One region of the Bacillus sp. PK6-013 genome, then DNA from elsewhere that is predicted to be linked to it. Evidence: a T-box and tRNA genes for the amino acid it is inferred to sense, from the RefSeq annotation. Region 1 holds a T-box; the other holds one or more tRNA genes.
The links. The T-box of region 1 lies ahead of M1E03_RS06800 (valine--tRNA ligase). A T-box ahead of a tRNA ligase gene usually reads a tRNA of that ligase, here a tRNA-Val.
Positions count from the first base shown of each region.

Region 2: it encodes a tRNA-Val, which carries the amino acid that the T-box ahead of M1E03_RS06800 (valine--tRNA ligase) is inferred to sense. The anticodon was not compared.

Region 1 covers NZ_CP096417.1:1,339,208-1,346,859, forward strand. The annotation lists gene M1E03_RS06770 (uroporphyrinogen-III synthase) at 1-102, shown strand, start outside; gene hemB (porphobilinogen synthase) at 106-1,080, shown strand; gene hemL (glutamate-1-semialdehyde 2,1-aminomutase) at 1,106-2,401, shown strand; gene M1E03_RS06785 (LysM peptidoglycan-binding domain-containing protein) at 2,550-4,139, shown strand; gene ysxE (spore coat protein YsxE) at 4,167-5,189, shown strand; gene M1E03_RS06795 (hypothetical protein) at 5,208-5,399, opposite strand; T-box leader at 5,567-5,799, shown strand; gene M1E03_RS06800 (valine--tRNA ligase) at 5,860-7,652, shown strand, end outside.
Region 2 covers NZ_CP096417.1:2,932,125-2,939,776, forward strand. The annotation lists gene M1E03_RS14835 (assimilatory sulfite reductase (NADPH) flavoprotein subunit) at 1-1,796, opposite strand, end outside; gene M1E03_RS14840 (LysR family transcriptional regulator) at 2,114-3,004, shown strand; gene M1E03_RS14845 (hypothetical protein) at 3,141-3,500, shown strand; gene M1E03_RS14850 (maltose acetyltransferase domain-containing protein) at 3,589-4,167, opposite strand; gene M1E03_RS14855 (hypothetical protein) at 4,205-4,384, opposite strand; tRNA gene M1E03_RS14860 (tRNA-Val) at 4,559-4,631, shown strand; gene M1E03_RS14865 (hypothetical protein) at 4,872-4,922, shown strand; gene M1E03_RS14870 (glycoside hydrolase family 43 protein) at 5,541-6,491, shown strand; gene M1E03_RS14875 (SMI1/KNR4 family protein) at 6,579-7,013, opposite strand; gene M1E03_RS14880 (serine hydrolase) at 7,108-7,652, opposite strand, start outside.

The DNA.
Region 1 (7,652 bases):
AAGGCGCTGTCGGACTACGGAATTCCTTCATATATGCCGGACGTCTATACAATCGACGGAATGCTGCGTGAAATATGCCGCATTTCAAGAAAGGGAGAATGACAAATGGAAGCATCATTTCAAAGACACCGCCGCCTGCGGACGACAGCAGGTATGCGAAAATTGGTAAGAGAAACCGAGTTAAGAGCATCTGACTTCATTTATCCGATATTTGTAACCGAGGAAGAGAACGTTAAAAGCGAAGTTCCGTCCATGCCGGGCGTATACCAGCTGTCTTTGGACCGGCTGAAAGAGGAAATGGAGGAAGTCGCAGGCCTCGGCATTCAATCTGTGATCGTCTTCGGCGTGCCTGAACACAAAGATGATGTGGGAAGCGGAGCCTATCACAACCACGGCATCGTTCAAAAAGCGATTGCACAAATTAAACAAGACTTTCCTGAGCTTGTCGTTATCGCAGATACATGCCTATGCGAGTACACGGACCACGGTCACTGCGGCCTTGTGGAAAACGGTGAAATACTAAATGACGAATCGCTCGTTCTTTTGGCAAAAACCGCTGTCAGCCAAGCCCGTGCAGGCGCTGACATTATTGCGCCTTCAAACATGATGGACGGTTTCGTTGCCGCCATCAGGGATGCGCTTGATCAGGAAGGATTTACAAATGTGCCGATCATGTCGTACGCTGTAAAATATGCGAGCGCGTTTTACGGCCCGTTCCGCGATGCCGCGGGAAGCAGTCCGCAGTTCGGCGACCGCAAGACGTACCAAATGGATTATGCCAACCGCAGGGAGGCTCTCCGGGAGGCAAAATCCGATGTGGAAGAAGGCGCCGATTTCCTGATCGTCAAGCCGACGCTTTCATATCTTGATATCGTCAGAGAAGTGAAAAACGAATTTAACCTGCCTGTTGTCGGATACAATGTAAGCGGGGAGTATGCGATGGTCAAAGCCGCGGCCCAAAACGGCTGGATTGAAGAAAAAGCTCTTGTTCTCGAAATGCTGACAAGCATGAAGCGGGCGGGCGCTGATTTGATCATTACGTACTTTGCAAAAGATGCGGCAAAATGGATTTCGGAATAAGAATTTGAACTGGGGGTTTTAGAGGATGCGGAGCTATGAGAAGTCTAAAGCGGCATTCGAAGACGCGCAACGAGTCATGCCTGGCGGGGTGAACAGCCCGGTCAGAGCCTTTAAATCAGTGAACATGGACCCGATTTTTATGGAACGGGGAAAAGGATCAAAAATCTATGATATTGACGGAAACGAATACATCGATTATGTCTTGTCATGGGGACCGCTTATTTTAGGACACAGCAATGAAAAAGTGGTGAAAGAAATTCAAAAGACGGCAGAACACGGGACAAGCTTCGGTGCACCGACAGAACTGGAAACCGAGCTTGCCGAGCTTGTCATCGACCGCGTTCCTTCCATAGAAATCGTTCGGATGGTGAGCTCCGGTACGGAGGCGACGATGAGCGCCTTGCGGCTGGCGCGCGGTTACACAGGCCGTAACAAAATCGTGAAATTTGAAGGCTGCTACCATGGACACGGTGATTCCCTGCTGATTAAAGCGGGCTCTGGAGTAGCAACGCTCGGCCTCCCTGACAGTCCCGGAGTTCCGGAAAGCATTGCAAAAAACACGATTACCGTTCCTTACAATGATCTGGAAAGCATGAAGCTTGTCTTTCAGGAATTCGGAGAGGACATTGCCGGCGTTATCGTTGAACCTGTCGCGGGCAATATGGGTGTTGTACCTCCGGTTAAAGGGTTCCTCGAAGGGCTTCGCGAGCTGACTGAGACGCATGGCGCTCTGCTGATTTTTGATGAAGTAATGACAGGCTTCAGGGTGGGCTACAACTGTGCGCAAGGCTATTTCAGAGTGACGCCTGATTTGACTTGCCTCGGAAAAGTGATCGGCGGCGGTCTTCCTGTCGGCGCTTATGGAGGAAAGGCGGAAATCATGGAGAAAATTGCGCCGAGCGGTCCGATCTATCAGGCCGGCACGCTGTCCGGCAACCCGCTTGCCATGACAGCCGGACTCGAAACATTGAAACAGCTGACTCCTGAATCCTACCAGGAATTCTCCCGCAAAGCAGACCGTTTGGAAAAAGGAATTTCTGAAGCTGCCGAGAAAAATGGCATTCCGTGTACATTTAATCGAGCGGGGTCTATGATCGGCTTTTTCTTCACAAATGAACCGGTCATCAATTATGATACAGCGAAACAGTCTGATCTCGGACTGTTTGCCGAATATTATAAAGGGATGGCCGATGAAGGCGTGTTTCTCCCGCCTTCACAGTTTGAAGGGCTGTTCTTGTCAACCGCTCATACGGATGACGACATTGAGCATACGATTCAAGCTGCTGAACGCGTATTCGAAAGAATCAGCCGCTCCAGATAAAGAAAAGGGCTGCCGGACATTGCCGGCGGCTCTTTTTTGCATGGTGCCGGTAACGGCTTATGATTTTTCTGTTCATATTCTCCCTGCTTTTCTCATACATCTTTACTGACATCTAATTTTAAAAATTAGGTGAAGGGAGGATATCAGTTTGCCGCAAAACAATCGTTTGCAATTTTCTGTAGAAGAGTCAATCTGTTTTCAAAAAGGACAGGAAGTATCCGAATTATTATCGATTTCATTGGATCCTGACATTACCGTTCAGGAAGTAAATGATTATGTATCCATACGAGGGTCATTAGAGCTGACAGGCGAATACAACATAGATCAAACCCGGGAATATGCAGAGCTGCCTGCGACAAGCCGATTTGTGGAAGATGTAAAGCTGAAAGGGGACGGCAGCGCAGAGCTGACGCATTGTTTCCCAGTGGATATCACCATCCCGAAAGACAAGGTCAATCATTTAAACGACGTATTTGTTTTTATTGACGCTTTCGATTATCAGCTGACAGATGCGAGAATGCTGACGATTCAAGCTGATTTGGCGATTGAAGGCCTCTTGAATGTAAGCGGTGAAGCCGGAGAAGAAGAACCGCGTACTATGCCTGCGGCCGTCCAGCCGGAAGAGGAGCTTGAGCCTGCCTTCAGATCACCTTCAAACGACGAAGAACAGGGTAAAGAGGAAGAATTTTTGATTCAGCTTGACAGATCTTATGAAGAGCAGGACGAAGAACAGCCGTATGAAGAAGCAGAAGAAACTGATACCGATGCGGAAGCGGTTCCGATTTACCAGTCGTTTCTCGGAGACGATACAGAGGAAACAAAGCCGTTTTTTACAGCGTCTTTGTCTGCGGCAGAGCGGACGAAGCGTGAAATGGAAAATCCAAAAGACGCCGCTCTTGAACATCCGGAAGAAGAATATGAGCTGAAAAGGGAGAAAGTAGAAGCAAAACCGGAAGAATATGAGCTGAAAAGGGAGAAAGTAGAAGCAAAGCCGGAAGAATATGAGCTGAAAAGGGAGAAAGTAGAAGCAAAACCGGAAGAATATGAGCTGAAAAGGGAGAAAGTAGAAGCAAAGCCGGAAGAATATGAGCTGAAAGAGGAGAAAGAAGCAAAGCCGGAAGAACACGAGCTAATTAGGGAGAAAGTGGAAGCAAAGCCGGAAGAATATGAGCTGAAAGAGGAGAAAGAAGCAAAGCCGGAAGAATACGAGTTAAAAAGGGAAGAAGCGGAAGCAGAGCCGGAGCCGCTCCAAAGGGCTTATCAAACTCATGATGACCCGAAAGAAACCCCGTTCTACGGTGTTCCGCCTCTTTTGGAGGAAGACCAGAATGACAGGGAGCCTGAGACGTTTGAAGTTGAAGTGACACAGAAAGCAGAAGCGATTGATGAAGAAGAGGAAGCCGGACATACCATTGAAATCCCTGAATATTCGTTTCATGAGCAGACGGAGCCTGAAGAAGAAAGAGATGAGATGCCGGCAGCAGACGACCAGGAAGTGTCAGCTAAGGAGAATGACAATGCTCTCTATTTGACAAAGCTGTTTACAAAACAGGGAGAGGAGGAGTTTACTCGAATGAGGATGTGCATCGTTCAGCAAAACGATACCATTGATCTTTTGTGCGAGCGCTATGATATTAATGTCCAGCAGCTCATCCGGATGAATTCCCTTTCCCTTGACGAGGAATTAAAAGAGGGACAGATCCTTTATATACCGGATTATCAAAATAGCCATGCCTAATGCATTGATAAAAATGTGGTGAAGCCGATGGAAGGCATCCAGTCTGTTTTAAATGAGTACGGTCTTACGCCTGAATATATGGAATCGGTCAGTCCAAAGGTATGGAAAGTGTATACGGATCACGGTGTATTCGCCCTGAAAAAATTGGCGGCTTCAAGAAACGCCCGCTTCACAGAACAGATGATCATGCTGGAGGAAAAAGGCTACAGGCAGTTTGTCCCCGTCTATCGAAACCGCACGGGCGAATTTTTAACGCAAGCCGGAGAAGATGTCTGTTATCTCATGCCTTGGCTTACCCTTGAAAGAGAGGAAGAGCTTGACCAAAAACACGAATATATGTTTAAAGAAATCGCTCTTCTTCACCAGCGAACGGAAAAAGAGCTCGGTGTGAGGCGGGAAGAAATACTCGGGCACTATGAACGGACAAAACGGAAATGGGAACAGCAAAAACAGAAATATGAAGAATTCATCTCAAGAGCGGAAAACGAATGGTATATGTCCCCGTTCCAGCTTCAGGCAGCCATGTATTTCAAAGAGACGATATCAGCTGCAGACTTTGCGCTTGCCCGCCTTGAAGAGTGGTATGAGACCATGAAAGACAAAGAGTCTTCGAGAATGGTTTTAAACCACGGGCAGCTGTCCGTCCGGCATTTTCTCTATAACGATACCGGAACGGGTTACTTTACGAACTTTGAGAAAGCGGGACACGGGCCCCCAGCGAACGATCTCATCGTATTTTTCACAAGAATGTTTAAGACGAATCCCGTGATGTGCACGGAATGTGTAAACTGGTTTTATACGTATCACAATGTCTATCCTTTGCGGGAGGAAGAAATCAGCTTATTCCTCAGCTATATGGCTTACCCCGGGCCTGTATACGGTGTGCTGAACCGCTACGACCTTGAGAAGGGGCCCGGAGAAAAAGAAGCCTGTACAATGCTTTTGAAGGCGTACTGGCAAATGAAAAACGCCGAACCGCTTGTGATGAACATTCACGAGACGGAAGAAAACAGAAAACTGCAGGAAGAAACAGAGTCCCCATCATCATGATGCGGACTTTTTTCGTGCTTATATCCAGTCAAGGTGAAAGGCGCACGCAAGGAATATGAGAATGCCCAAAAGGAGGACATCAAATGTGGTCGGAAAGATGATCGTGCGTATGCCCTGGAAGATCGTGATCGGGAGGACGACTTGAACAGCAACAAGCCTGACTTGCTTCAGCCACGGCTGGAATGAATGTGTGTTGAATTTTTTTCGCATCTTATGCCTCCTCTCCTTATCGTTACAGCATCATATGAGGAAAAGGAGCTTGTGTGCATGGCCCAGTATCGTATAAAACAAGAGAAAAACGGAAAAGATGATTGACGAAAATGAAAAAGATTTAGTAATATAAGAAAAAGAAAAAGTACGTGCTGAAAAGTCAATGATCACCCGCTTTGAATGGGAAGAGTACAAAAACAGACGCTTGCAGAGAGGGAAGCCGGTTCGCTGAAAGGCTCCCAGTCAGTCTTTTTTGGAAGGTCGCCCAGGAGCGCAATTTCTCGAACAAAAAGTAGAGAAATTCGGGAAAGTCCCGTTATCCCATTTAAGTGCGTGAATGCGTTTTTTTCGCATTCATGAAAAAAGGTGGTACCGCGAGAGAGTTCTCTTCGTCCTTTTAACAGGATCGAGAGGGCTCTTTTTTATTGTTCAGCCGTTTAATACTGTTGGAGGTTTGAAAATGGATAATCAAGAACTGACGATGCCGACAAAATACGATCCGTCTGCAGTTGAAAAAGACAGATACGACTATTGGGTGAACGGCAAATTTTTTGAAGCGAAAAACGACCCTGAAAAAGAACCGTACACCGTTGTCATTCCCCCGCCGAATGTGACGGGTAAGCTGCACTTGGGGCATGCTTGGGATTCCACCTTGCAGGATATCGTGACAAGAATGAAACGGATGCAGGGCTATGACGTGCTCTGGCTGCCGGGTATGGATCACGCCGGTATTGCAACTCAGGCAAAAGTAGAAGCGAAGCTTCGCGAAGAAGGAAAAACGCGCTATGATCTCGGCCGCGAAAAATTCCTTGAAGAAACATGGAAATGGAAAGAGGAATATGCCGATTTTATTCGCAGCCAATGGGCGAAAATCGGGCTTGGCCTTGACTATTCAAGGGAGCGTTTCACCCTTGATGAAGGGCTTTCTAAAGCGGTTCGCGAAGTATTTGTGAAGCTATATGAAAAAGGGCTGATTTACCGCGGAGAATATATCATTAACTGGGACCCGGCCACTAAAACGGCTCTGTCTGACATCGAAGTCATCTATAAAGACGTACAAGGCGCGTTCTATCATATGCGCTATCCGTTGAAAGACGGTTCAGGCTCGATTGAAATTGCGACGACCCGTCCGGAAACGATGCTCGGCGATACAGCGGTTGCGGTACATCCGGAAGACGAGCGGTACAAACACCTAATCGGAAAAACGGTTATTCTGCCGATCACAGGAAGAGAAATTCCGATTGTCGGAGACGACTACGTCGATATGGAATTCGGCTCAGGTGCCGTCAAAATTACACCTGCCCATGATCCGAACGACTTTGAAATCGGAAACCGCCACAACCTTGAACGCATTCTCGTTATGAATGAAGACGGCACAATGAATGACAAGGCGCTTCAATATAAAGGCATGGACCGTTTTGAATGCCGCAAGCAGATCGTGAAAGATCTTCAGGAAGAGGGCGTGCTGTTCAAGATTGAAGAACATACGCATTCGGTCGGCCACAGCGAACGCAGCGGAGCAGTCGTTGAGCCGTATTTGTCAACGCAGTGGTTCGTGCAAATGCAGCCGCTTGCCGATGCCGCCATCGAATTGCAAAAAAGCGAAGGAAAAGTCAACTTCGTCCCTGACCGTTTTGAAAAAACGTATCTGCACTGGATGGAAAATATCCGCGACTGGTGCATTTCCCGCCAGCTTTGGTGGGGCCACCGTATTCCTGCGTGGTACCATAAAGAAACGAGGGAAATCTATGTGGGAGCTGAAGCTCCTGAAGATGCCGAAAACTGGGAGCAGGACAAAGACGTTCTTGACACATGGTTCAGTTCCGCTCTTTGGCCGTTTTCAACGATGGGCTGGCCGGATATCGATGAGGAAGATTTCAAGCGTTACTATCCGACGAACGTCCTTGTCACAGGATACGATATCATTTTCTTCTGGGTATCCAGAATGATCTTCCAAGGTATCGAATTTACCGGAGAACGTCCGTTTAAAGATGTTTTGATCCACGGGCTTATCCGCGATGACCAGGGCCGCAAAATGAGCAAATCGCTCGGAAACGGCGTCGATCCGATGGATGTGATCGATAAGTACGGAGCGGATTCGCTGCGCTACTTCCTTGCGACGGGAAGCTCTCCAGGGCAGGATTTACGCTTCAGCTTTGAAAAAGTGGAGTCAACATGGAATTTTGCGAACAAGATTTGGAACGCATCAAGGTTCGCCCTGATGAACATGGACGGCATGACATACGAAGAGCT
Region 2 (7,652 bases), 1.6 Mb from region 1:
TTCATTTCTGCCAGATAGGCTTCAGCTTCCTCGCGGCTTTTGCCGCCTTCTTTTTCGATAATTTCAAGCAATGCGTTCTGAACATCTTTGGCCATGTTGTTCTTGTCGCCGCAAACGTAGAAAGCCGCTCCTTCTTCAAGCCACTCAAACAGTTCTTTGCTGTGCTCAAGCATGCGGTGCTGTACATATACTTTTTCTTCCGTATCCCGCGAGAACGCGACATCCATTTTTGTCAGCACGCCGTCACTCAGCCACTTTTGCCATTCTGTCTGATATAAGAAATCGGTGACGAAGTGCTGGTCGCCGAAGAACATCCACGATTTCCCCGGTGCTCCGGTTTCTTCGCGCTCCTGCATAAATGACCTAAACGGCGCAACACCTGTGCCCGGACCGACCATGATAATCGGAGCCTCCGGATTTTCCGGCAGCTTAAAGTTTTTATTCGGCTGAATAAAAACAGGCAGCGTGTCGCCAGGCTGAAGGCGTTCAGCACATAAAACCGAGCAGACCCCTTTTCGGTCTCTGCCGTGCGTATTGTAGCGGACAGCGCCGATCGTCAAATGCACCTCATCCGGATTTGCAGCGAAGCTTGATGCGATCGAATAAAGACGCGGCGGAATTTTTCGAAGAATCGAAACAAAATCCTGCGGAGCTACTGCGATCGGACCGAAATCCTGAACGAAATCAATCAGGTCGCGGCCTGCGATATATGCTTTTAATTGATCCGCGTTTTCCTGAGCGACAAGCTCGCGTAGCTTTTCATTTGCAATGAGTTCTGCCGCCTGCTGAATAAATTTTTTTGTCAGCACCGTAATTTCATAGTAAGAAGTCAACGCTTCTTTCAGGGAAAGGTTTTCCCCTTGATCAACCGTGACGGTAGCATTCGGATCCCATTTCAGCTCGGCCAGCAGCATGTCGACGAGTTCCGGGTCATTTTCCGGAAAAATGCCGAGCGCATCGCCAGGTTCATAAGTCAGGCCTGAGCCTTCGAGCGATAATTCAAGGTGGCGCGTTTCTTTATTTGATCCGCGGCCGTTTAAATTCAAATTTTCCAGCACTTCCGCTCTGAACGGATTTTTTCTCGAATATACCGTTTCTCCTCCTGCTGCTTGCGGTGCTGCCGTTTGAGCAGGTGCTGAGCTTGCGCCCTGTTCCTGTCCTTCGTTTAAACTTGAGATGACACCCTCAAGCCATGCTGCAGCCGGTTCATCATAATCGAGATCGCAATCGACGCGCGGATGGAGCCTTGTGCCCCCCAGCTCACCAAGCCGCTGATCAAACTCTTTTCCGGTCTGGCAGAAAAATTCATACGACGTGTCGCCAAGAGCCAGCACAGAATAACGGAAATCATCGAGCTTCGGAGCCCGTCTGCCATGGAGAAATTCATGGAATGACAGCGCGTTGTCCGGCGGATCCCCTTCTCCGTGCGTGCTGACGACGATGAGAAGGTTTTTTAATTTTTTCAATTGGTTCGGCTTAAAATCGCTCATTGCAGAGACGGTGACTTGAAAGCCCCGTTCTGTAAGCGTCTTAGCCGCGTTTTCAGCAAGTCCCTGTGCATTTCCTGTCTGCGACCCGAATAAAATGGTCACTTCTTTGGAAACAGGCTGGGCCGGACTTGCAGCCGGAGCTTCCGCCGGCAATGTTTCAAGCGCCGCCGCGGCATCGGCGGTTTGCACAGCCGCCAGATAACCGCTCAGCCAGGCTTTTTGTGATGCCGTCAAAGTTGGCAGAAGGCGGTTGAGGAGCTCTGCCTGCTCCTGGTTAAAAGGACTGTTCATTACCTGAAGTTGCAACGATATCCACCTCACTAAGGAATAAAAAAATTATGACTTGTTTGAAACGGAAAAGGATTACATTCATCATATATCCACTATTCCTATAAATCAAATCGGTTTTATTGACGCAAAACATCTGTCGATCACGGCTTTGCTGCAAAGAAATATTGTAAGCGCTCACTCACCACGTCCCCTTTACCGCTCGGCGTCAGCCTGCTTCAAACCAAACATTCCTAAAAAAGATTCTAATTTAAAGTTTACTGGAATACTCAACATTAGTAAAATATATATTAATTATCACAGCTATTAAGAATTTTAATAAAGGAGAGATTCGTGTGCATTATGATGCGCTGAAGACATTCGTTACCCTTGCAGAAGTCAAAAATTTCACAAAAACGGCCGAGCTTCTTCTCATGTCGCAGCCGAGCGTGAGCATGCACATTAAAAATCTTGAAAAAGAGTTCCAGACGAAATTATTTGAACGCTCTCCGAAATATTTGAAAATCACGCCGACCGGTGAAATTTTATACGATCGCGCCAAACAAATGATCACCATATATGAACAAACGCGGCAGGACATTCTCGATCACCACAACTCGATCAAAGGCGAGCTGAAAATCGGCGCAAGCTTCACAATCGGCGAATACATTTTGCCATCGCTCTTGTTCGACCTTCAAAAAGAATATCCTGAGCTCGAACTCAAGGCCGTCATTGGAAACACGGAAGAAATCGTGCAGTCCGTCCGCCTGTACAAAGTGGACATCGGCTTGATCGAAGGCCAGACAAATGAAAAAGAGCTTTCTGTCCACGCCTTTATGCAGGACGAGTTGTTTATCACCGCTTCAAGTGATCACCCGCTTGCCGCCAAACAGGACGTGACAATGGCCGATCTGCAAAATCAAACGTGGGTAACACGCGAAGTCGGCTCAGGTACACGCGAATACTTAAACCATGTCATCCGTTCAAACGGTTTGAAAGTCAAGTCGTTTCTGACGATCAGCAGCAACCAGGGGATCAAAGAAACGCTCATGACAGGCATCGGACTGTCACTCCTGTCTGAAAGCGTCATTGAAAGAGACGTGCAGCATGGAAACCTTTCCGTGCTCCGGCTGAAAAATCAAACCTTTACCAGGACGCTTTCATATATATATTCACCCGTTATGCAAGACAAAAAAAATGTAAAAACCTTTATTAACGCTTTGAACCAAAGAACAGCTTCGGAATGATGATCCGTTCTTCCTGCCCGCTTCACGAAATGTTTGTTTTCGTTTGTCCAATGTGTGAATCATCACTGGAAACGATTGACTGCCGGCTGGAGATGCCATATCCTGGAACTATCACATAGGAAAAGAGATGATGGTTATGAAGTGGTTAAGTAAAAGTTTAGTTGCTTCATCATTACTGGCAGGTATGCTTGCTGTTTCGGGAAGTCCCATGCATGTACAAGCCCAGGAACTCTCTAAAACTGAAAGTCTCTCTTCTCACGCATCTGCACAAGGAATCTTCGCCCCTCAGGCGATCGTCATCAACAGGCCGATGAAAGTCGGACAGGAAGATCAATACGTCGGCATTTCAAACGTGTCCTACAGCGGCAGCGCCATTACCGTCAGCGTCACCTCGGACCGCGTGTACGTAAAAGCCGTCAGCCCAGGCAAAGCGACATTTTCGTATCTCAATTCATTGGGACAGCTGGTCATCAACAATATTACGGTCACCCGATAACACTTAAATCCGCGGGAGAAATCTCCTTCCCGCGGATGTTTGATCAACTCCAACATTCACCGCGTCTATTCTAAAATAAAAACACCAATCAGATAGAATTGGTGTTTTTGCCGTCAACGTATTTAATTATTTTCGCCGGATTTCCGCCGACGATGGCATTGTCCGGGACATCTTTTGTCACGACGGCTCCGGAAGCTATCACTGCATTGTCGCCGACCTTGACGCCGGGATTGATGACCGCTCTGCCGCCAATCCAGACGTTACGTCCGATGATGACAGGTATCCCGTACTCCGCACCGCTTATCCTTTCGGACGGATCAAGCGGATGGGACGCCGTATAAATATGAACGCCCGGTCCGAGCATACAATGATCGCCTATCCGGATTTCGCATACATCGAGGAAAACACAGTCAAAATTGGCGAAGAAATTTTCCCCGACATGTATATTAAAACCGTAATCACAGCGAAACACCGGTTCGATGTGGAGCGTTTCCCCTGTTGAACCAAACAGCTCTTTGATCAGCTTGGTCCTTTTATTGTCGTCGATTTCGTTCGAATGGTTGAATTCATTCGTAATGTTGCGCGCCTTGAGTCTGTCATGGCACAGCACCGGATCAGAAGCAAGATAAAGCTCTCCGTCCAGCATTTTTTGCTTTTCTGTTTTCATTGGTTTTTTAGTCTCCTTAACTGCATTTTGATATTGGCTACATCAATTGCAACACGAGATTGAACACTTTTACAATAAAATAGACATTGATGAGCAGCAAAAGCAAGATAACAGCCTTCCGCTTCTCATGTTTAATTTCATAAACGAATTTCCACATAAAAAAGATTGCTAAAAATACGATTAAAATACTATCAACACTTTTAAGTATCAGATCCATCCAATTCCTGCTCCCTTTTGACTTCTATATAAGACAATATTTTCATAACGCGCGGCGTACTGCAAGACTCTTTCCCAGCTCTCAAAAAAAAAATCGAAAAACTGTTGACGAACCCATCTAATCTGCATATAATAGAACTTGTCAGCAAAACAAATACCCAGTGTTACATATCATGATTCCGTAGCTCAGCTGGGAGAGCGCTACCTTGACAGGGTAGAGGTCGCTGGTTCGAGCCCAGTCGGAATCATACCGAATCGAAACGGCAGGAAAACGTTGATTTTCAACGGAGTTCCTGCCGTTTTTGCGTTTGATTTTTTTCAATTCCCACCTCTCGACACTCTGTCTTCATTCCACAAAAAACAGCCTCTATTTGAAAGAGTTATGGTAAAATATTCTTTGTACAAAGTTCGGGCTCACTCAAGGGAAGTTGGCTCATCCCCTATGAAAGGGGGTGATGCTTATGACAGCATACGAAACAATCTCGTTAATGATTGCTTTCGGCATGTTAATTGCCGTGTTGTCGAAGAAAGAAAAATAGACTTCCCTTGAGCCCTGGTAAAGTTCAAAGGGAAGTCTATATTTAAAATGACTGAGCCAAGCCCTTGTTGGGCCGCTTTGTACACTCGACTCGACTGTTGGCGCAGTCGGGTCTTTTTTATTTTATGCATTTCTTTTTAAAAAATACACCTGAACGTTTGAGCGATACGTTGATGACACACCTGTGGTCTTTTTATGATTTTGACAGTCTATCTTCAAATTCATATTACCAATTTCAACCCACTAAATCAACTAATAGTGTCATCCACCTCTCGGGATAAATGAAAATATTCGAGCGTAAACCGTGCTTCTTCTTCCAACGCTTTTGAACATCCACATTATTTGTTCATAATTCACAACATCCAAAATACTCCAAAATAAGTCGAATTAATCACTTCCAACTCTTTACAATTCAGACGAAAAAATGACTTTTGTTTGATTGTTTTTTAAATATGGATATTTTCTGGGTTTTTCGCTTTATTTCAGGACTACAAAACAAGTCCTTTGTCTGATTGAGAGAGACCGAACCCCTGCTAAAATAAAGTGCGTGTTGTTGGGAAATATTTCTCAAAGGAGGACCGATTGTTAAAGGACATCGAGATTTGAAAGGAGAACAACTGTGGCTAAGACGATTATTTCTGGTTTTATTTTATTTTTTCTGCTTATTTTTTCGGGAGCTGAGCCAACATCAGCGGCTTTTTGGGATACAAAAGGAGACAACGTTATTCATGATCCTTCCATGATTAAAGAAGGAAATACATGGTATACATTCGGTACTGGTATCGGCAATGGAATCCGCGTCATCAAATCGACAGACGGAAAAACGTGGAGCCCAGCGCCAAGTATTTTTACAACTCCATTATCATGGTGGAAAAAGTACGTGCCAAACCATGAAAAAAACCAATGGGCGCCTGATATCAGCTATTACAATGGTCGCTATTGGCTTTATTATGCGATATCCGCGTTCGGCTCCAATACTTCGGCGATCGGACTGGCTTCAACAGACCGGATCTCTTCCGGAAATTGGCGCGACGACGGGCTTGTCACCCGGACGACGACCTCGAACAATTATAATGCGATCGACCCTGAGTTAGTCATTGATAAAGAAGGAAATCCGTGGCTGTCCTTCGGCTCGTTTTGGAGCGGCATCAAGCTGACAAAGCTTGATAAAAAAACAATGAAACCTACAGGGAAGGTTTATTCGATCGCATCAAGGCCGAGCCATGGCGGAGCGGTTGAAGCGCCGTCTATCACATATAAAAACGGCTACTATTATTTATTCGTTTCGTTCGATAAATGCTGTCAAGGTGTGAACAGCACGTATAAAATCGCTTACGGCCGCTCAACAAAAATTACGGGACCTTACTATGACAAAAGCGGCAAGAAAATGACGGAAGGCGGAGGCACAATCCTCGACTCCGGAAACGACCAATGGAAGGGCCCGGGCGGCGCAGATATCGTGAACGGCAACATCATCGTCAGACATGGTTATGATGCGCTTGACAATGGAGCGCCTAAGCTGCTGATTAATGATTTATACTGGGATTCCAAAGGATGGCCGAGGTATTAGTTTTTAAACCGAGCAGATATTTTTCTGCTCGGTTTTTTCTGTTATTTTAGCAGTCCAGCTTTGCAAGAACTCCATCCAAAAAAATGTTCAATCTTCCATATCTTCAAAGTATCGATCATTTTGATCAACTTTTTTGATAAATCCCTCTATAGAGTCAGCTATTTTTTTATCAAAAAAGAATACCGATGACTTATCGGTATCATTTAAATCAAGCGTTAAATATACACCTTCATTTACCTCATAAAAAACAAGCCTGTCTTCATCTTCATATATATCATCTAAATCAGGGTCAAATTCGTAAATATCTTCCCTTAAAGTGATATCTGCGATAGTAGCGGGGTCTAAAAATCTGTTTATTGCACTTTTATTCCCTCTTATAAACCCGTACCCAATTTCTAAATAAAATTCTCTGAGTTCTTTAGGAAATCGGAAACCAAGTCTATCTTCCGCTTTTATTAGATCGTTTTCTTTTAACTCATAAAACTCATGATGACTATTTTTTATAAAATTAAATTTGTTCAGCCTCATGAACCTCCTTATAGATGGCATCAGAAATTCAGCCAGGCTGATATCCCCACAACTTCGAACGATTAATTTTCTTCATGACAAACAACGTTCATACCTTGCTGCTTGATTCCACTATCCGCACCGCTTCTTCCTCTGCGCCATTTTGATAAATAATCAAGCGGGTGACCACACCATCCTCCAAAATAAATTCCACTTCAACAGACAATGACCTGAGGAAAAAGCGCGTTTCCGAGGCTGGAAATAATTCAAAACGGATCTGTCCGGTGATTTGCATATAAAGCCGTTCTTTATCAACTGTCACATCAGCGGCGGTGCCATCCTGAAGTGAATAACTTCCGACATATCTTTTGTAAATGGCCGGATCGATCTCTTTTTTCTTTTTATCGGCAGGGCGATCAGGGATTTTGTAGGCCTTGTCAAACAGGATATTTTCAACGGCTTCAAAGATGGCCTGTTCATATTCATCATCCTGTTCCACATTGCTCAAATAAATGAAGGTTTTTCGTTGATCGATATATCGGATCATTACGGTTGAATAGCCTGGCCAGCCGCCGCTGTGACCGACAATTCGCCCTGTTTCAGGACTGTCCCGAAGCACCCATCCACACCCGTAATCTACAGACTCTCCGTTTT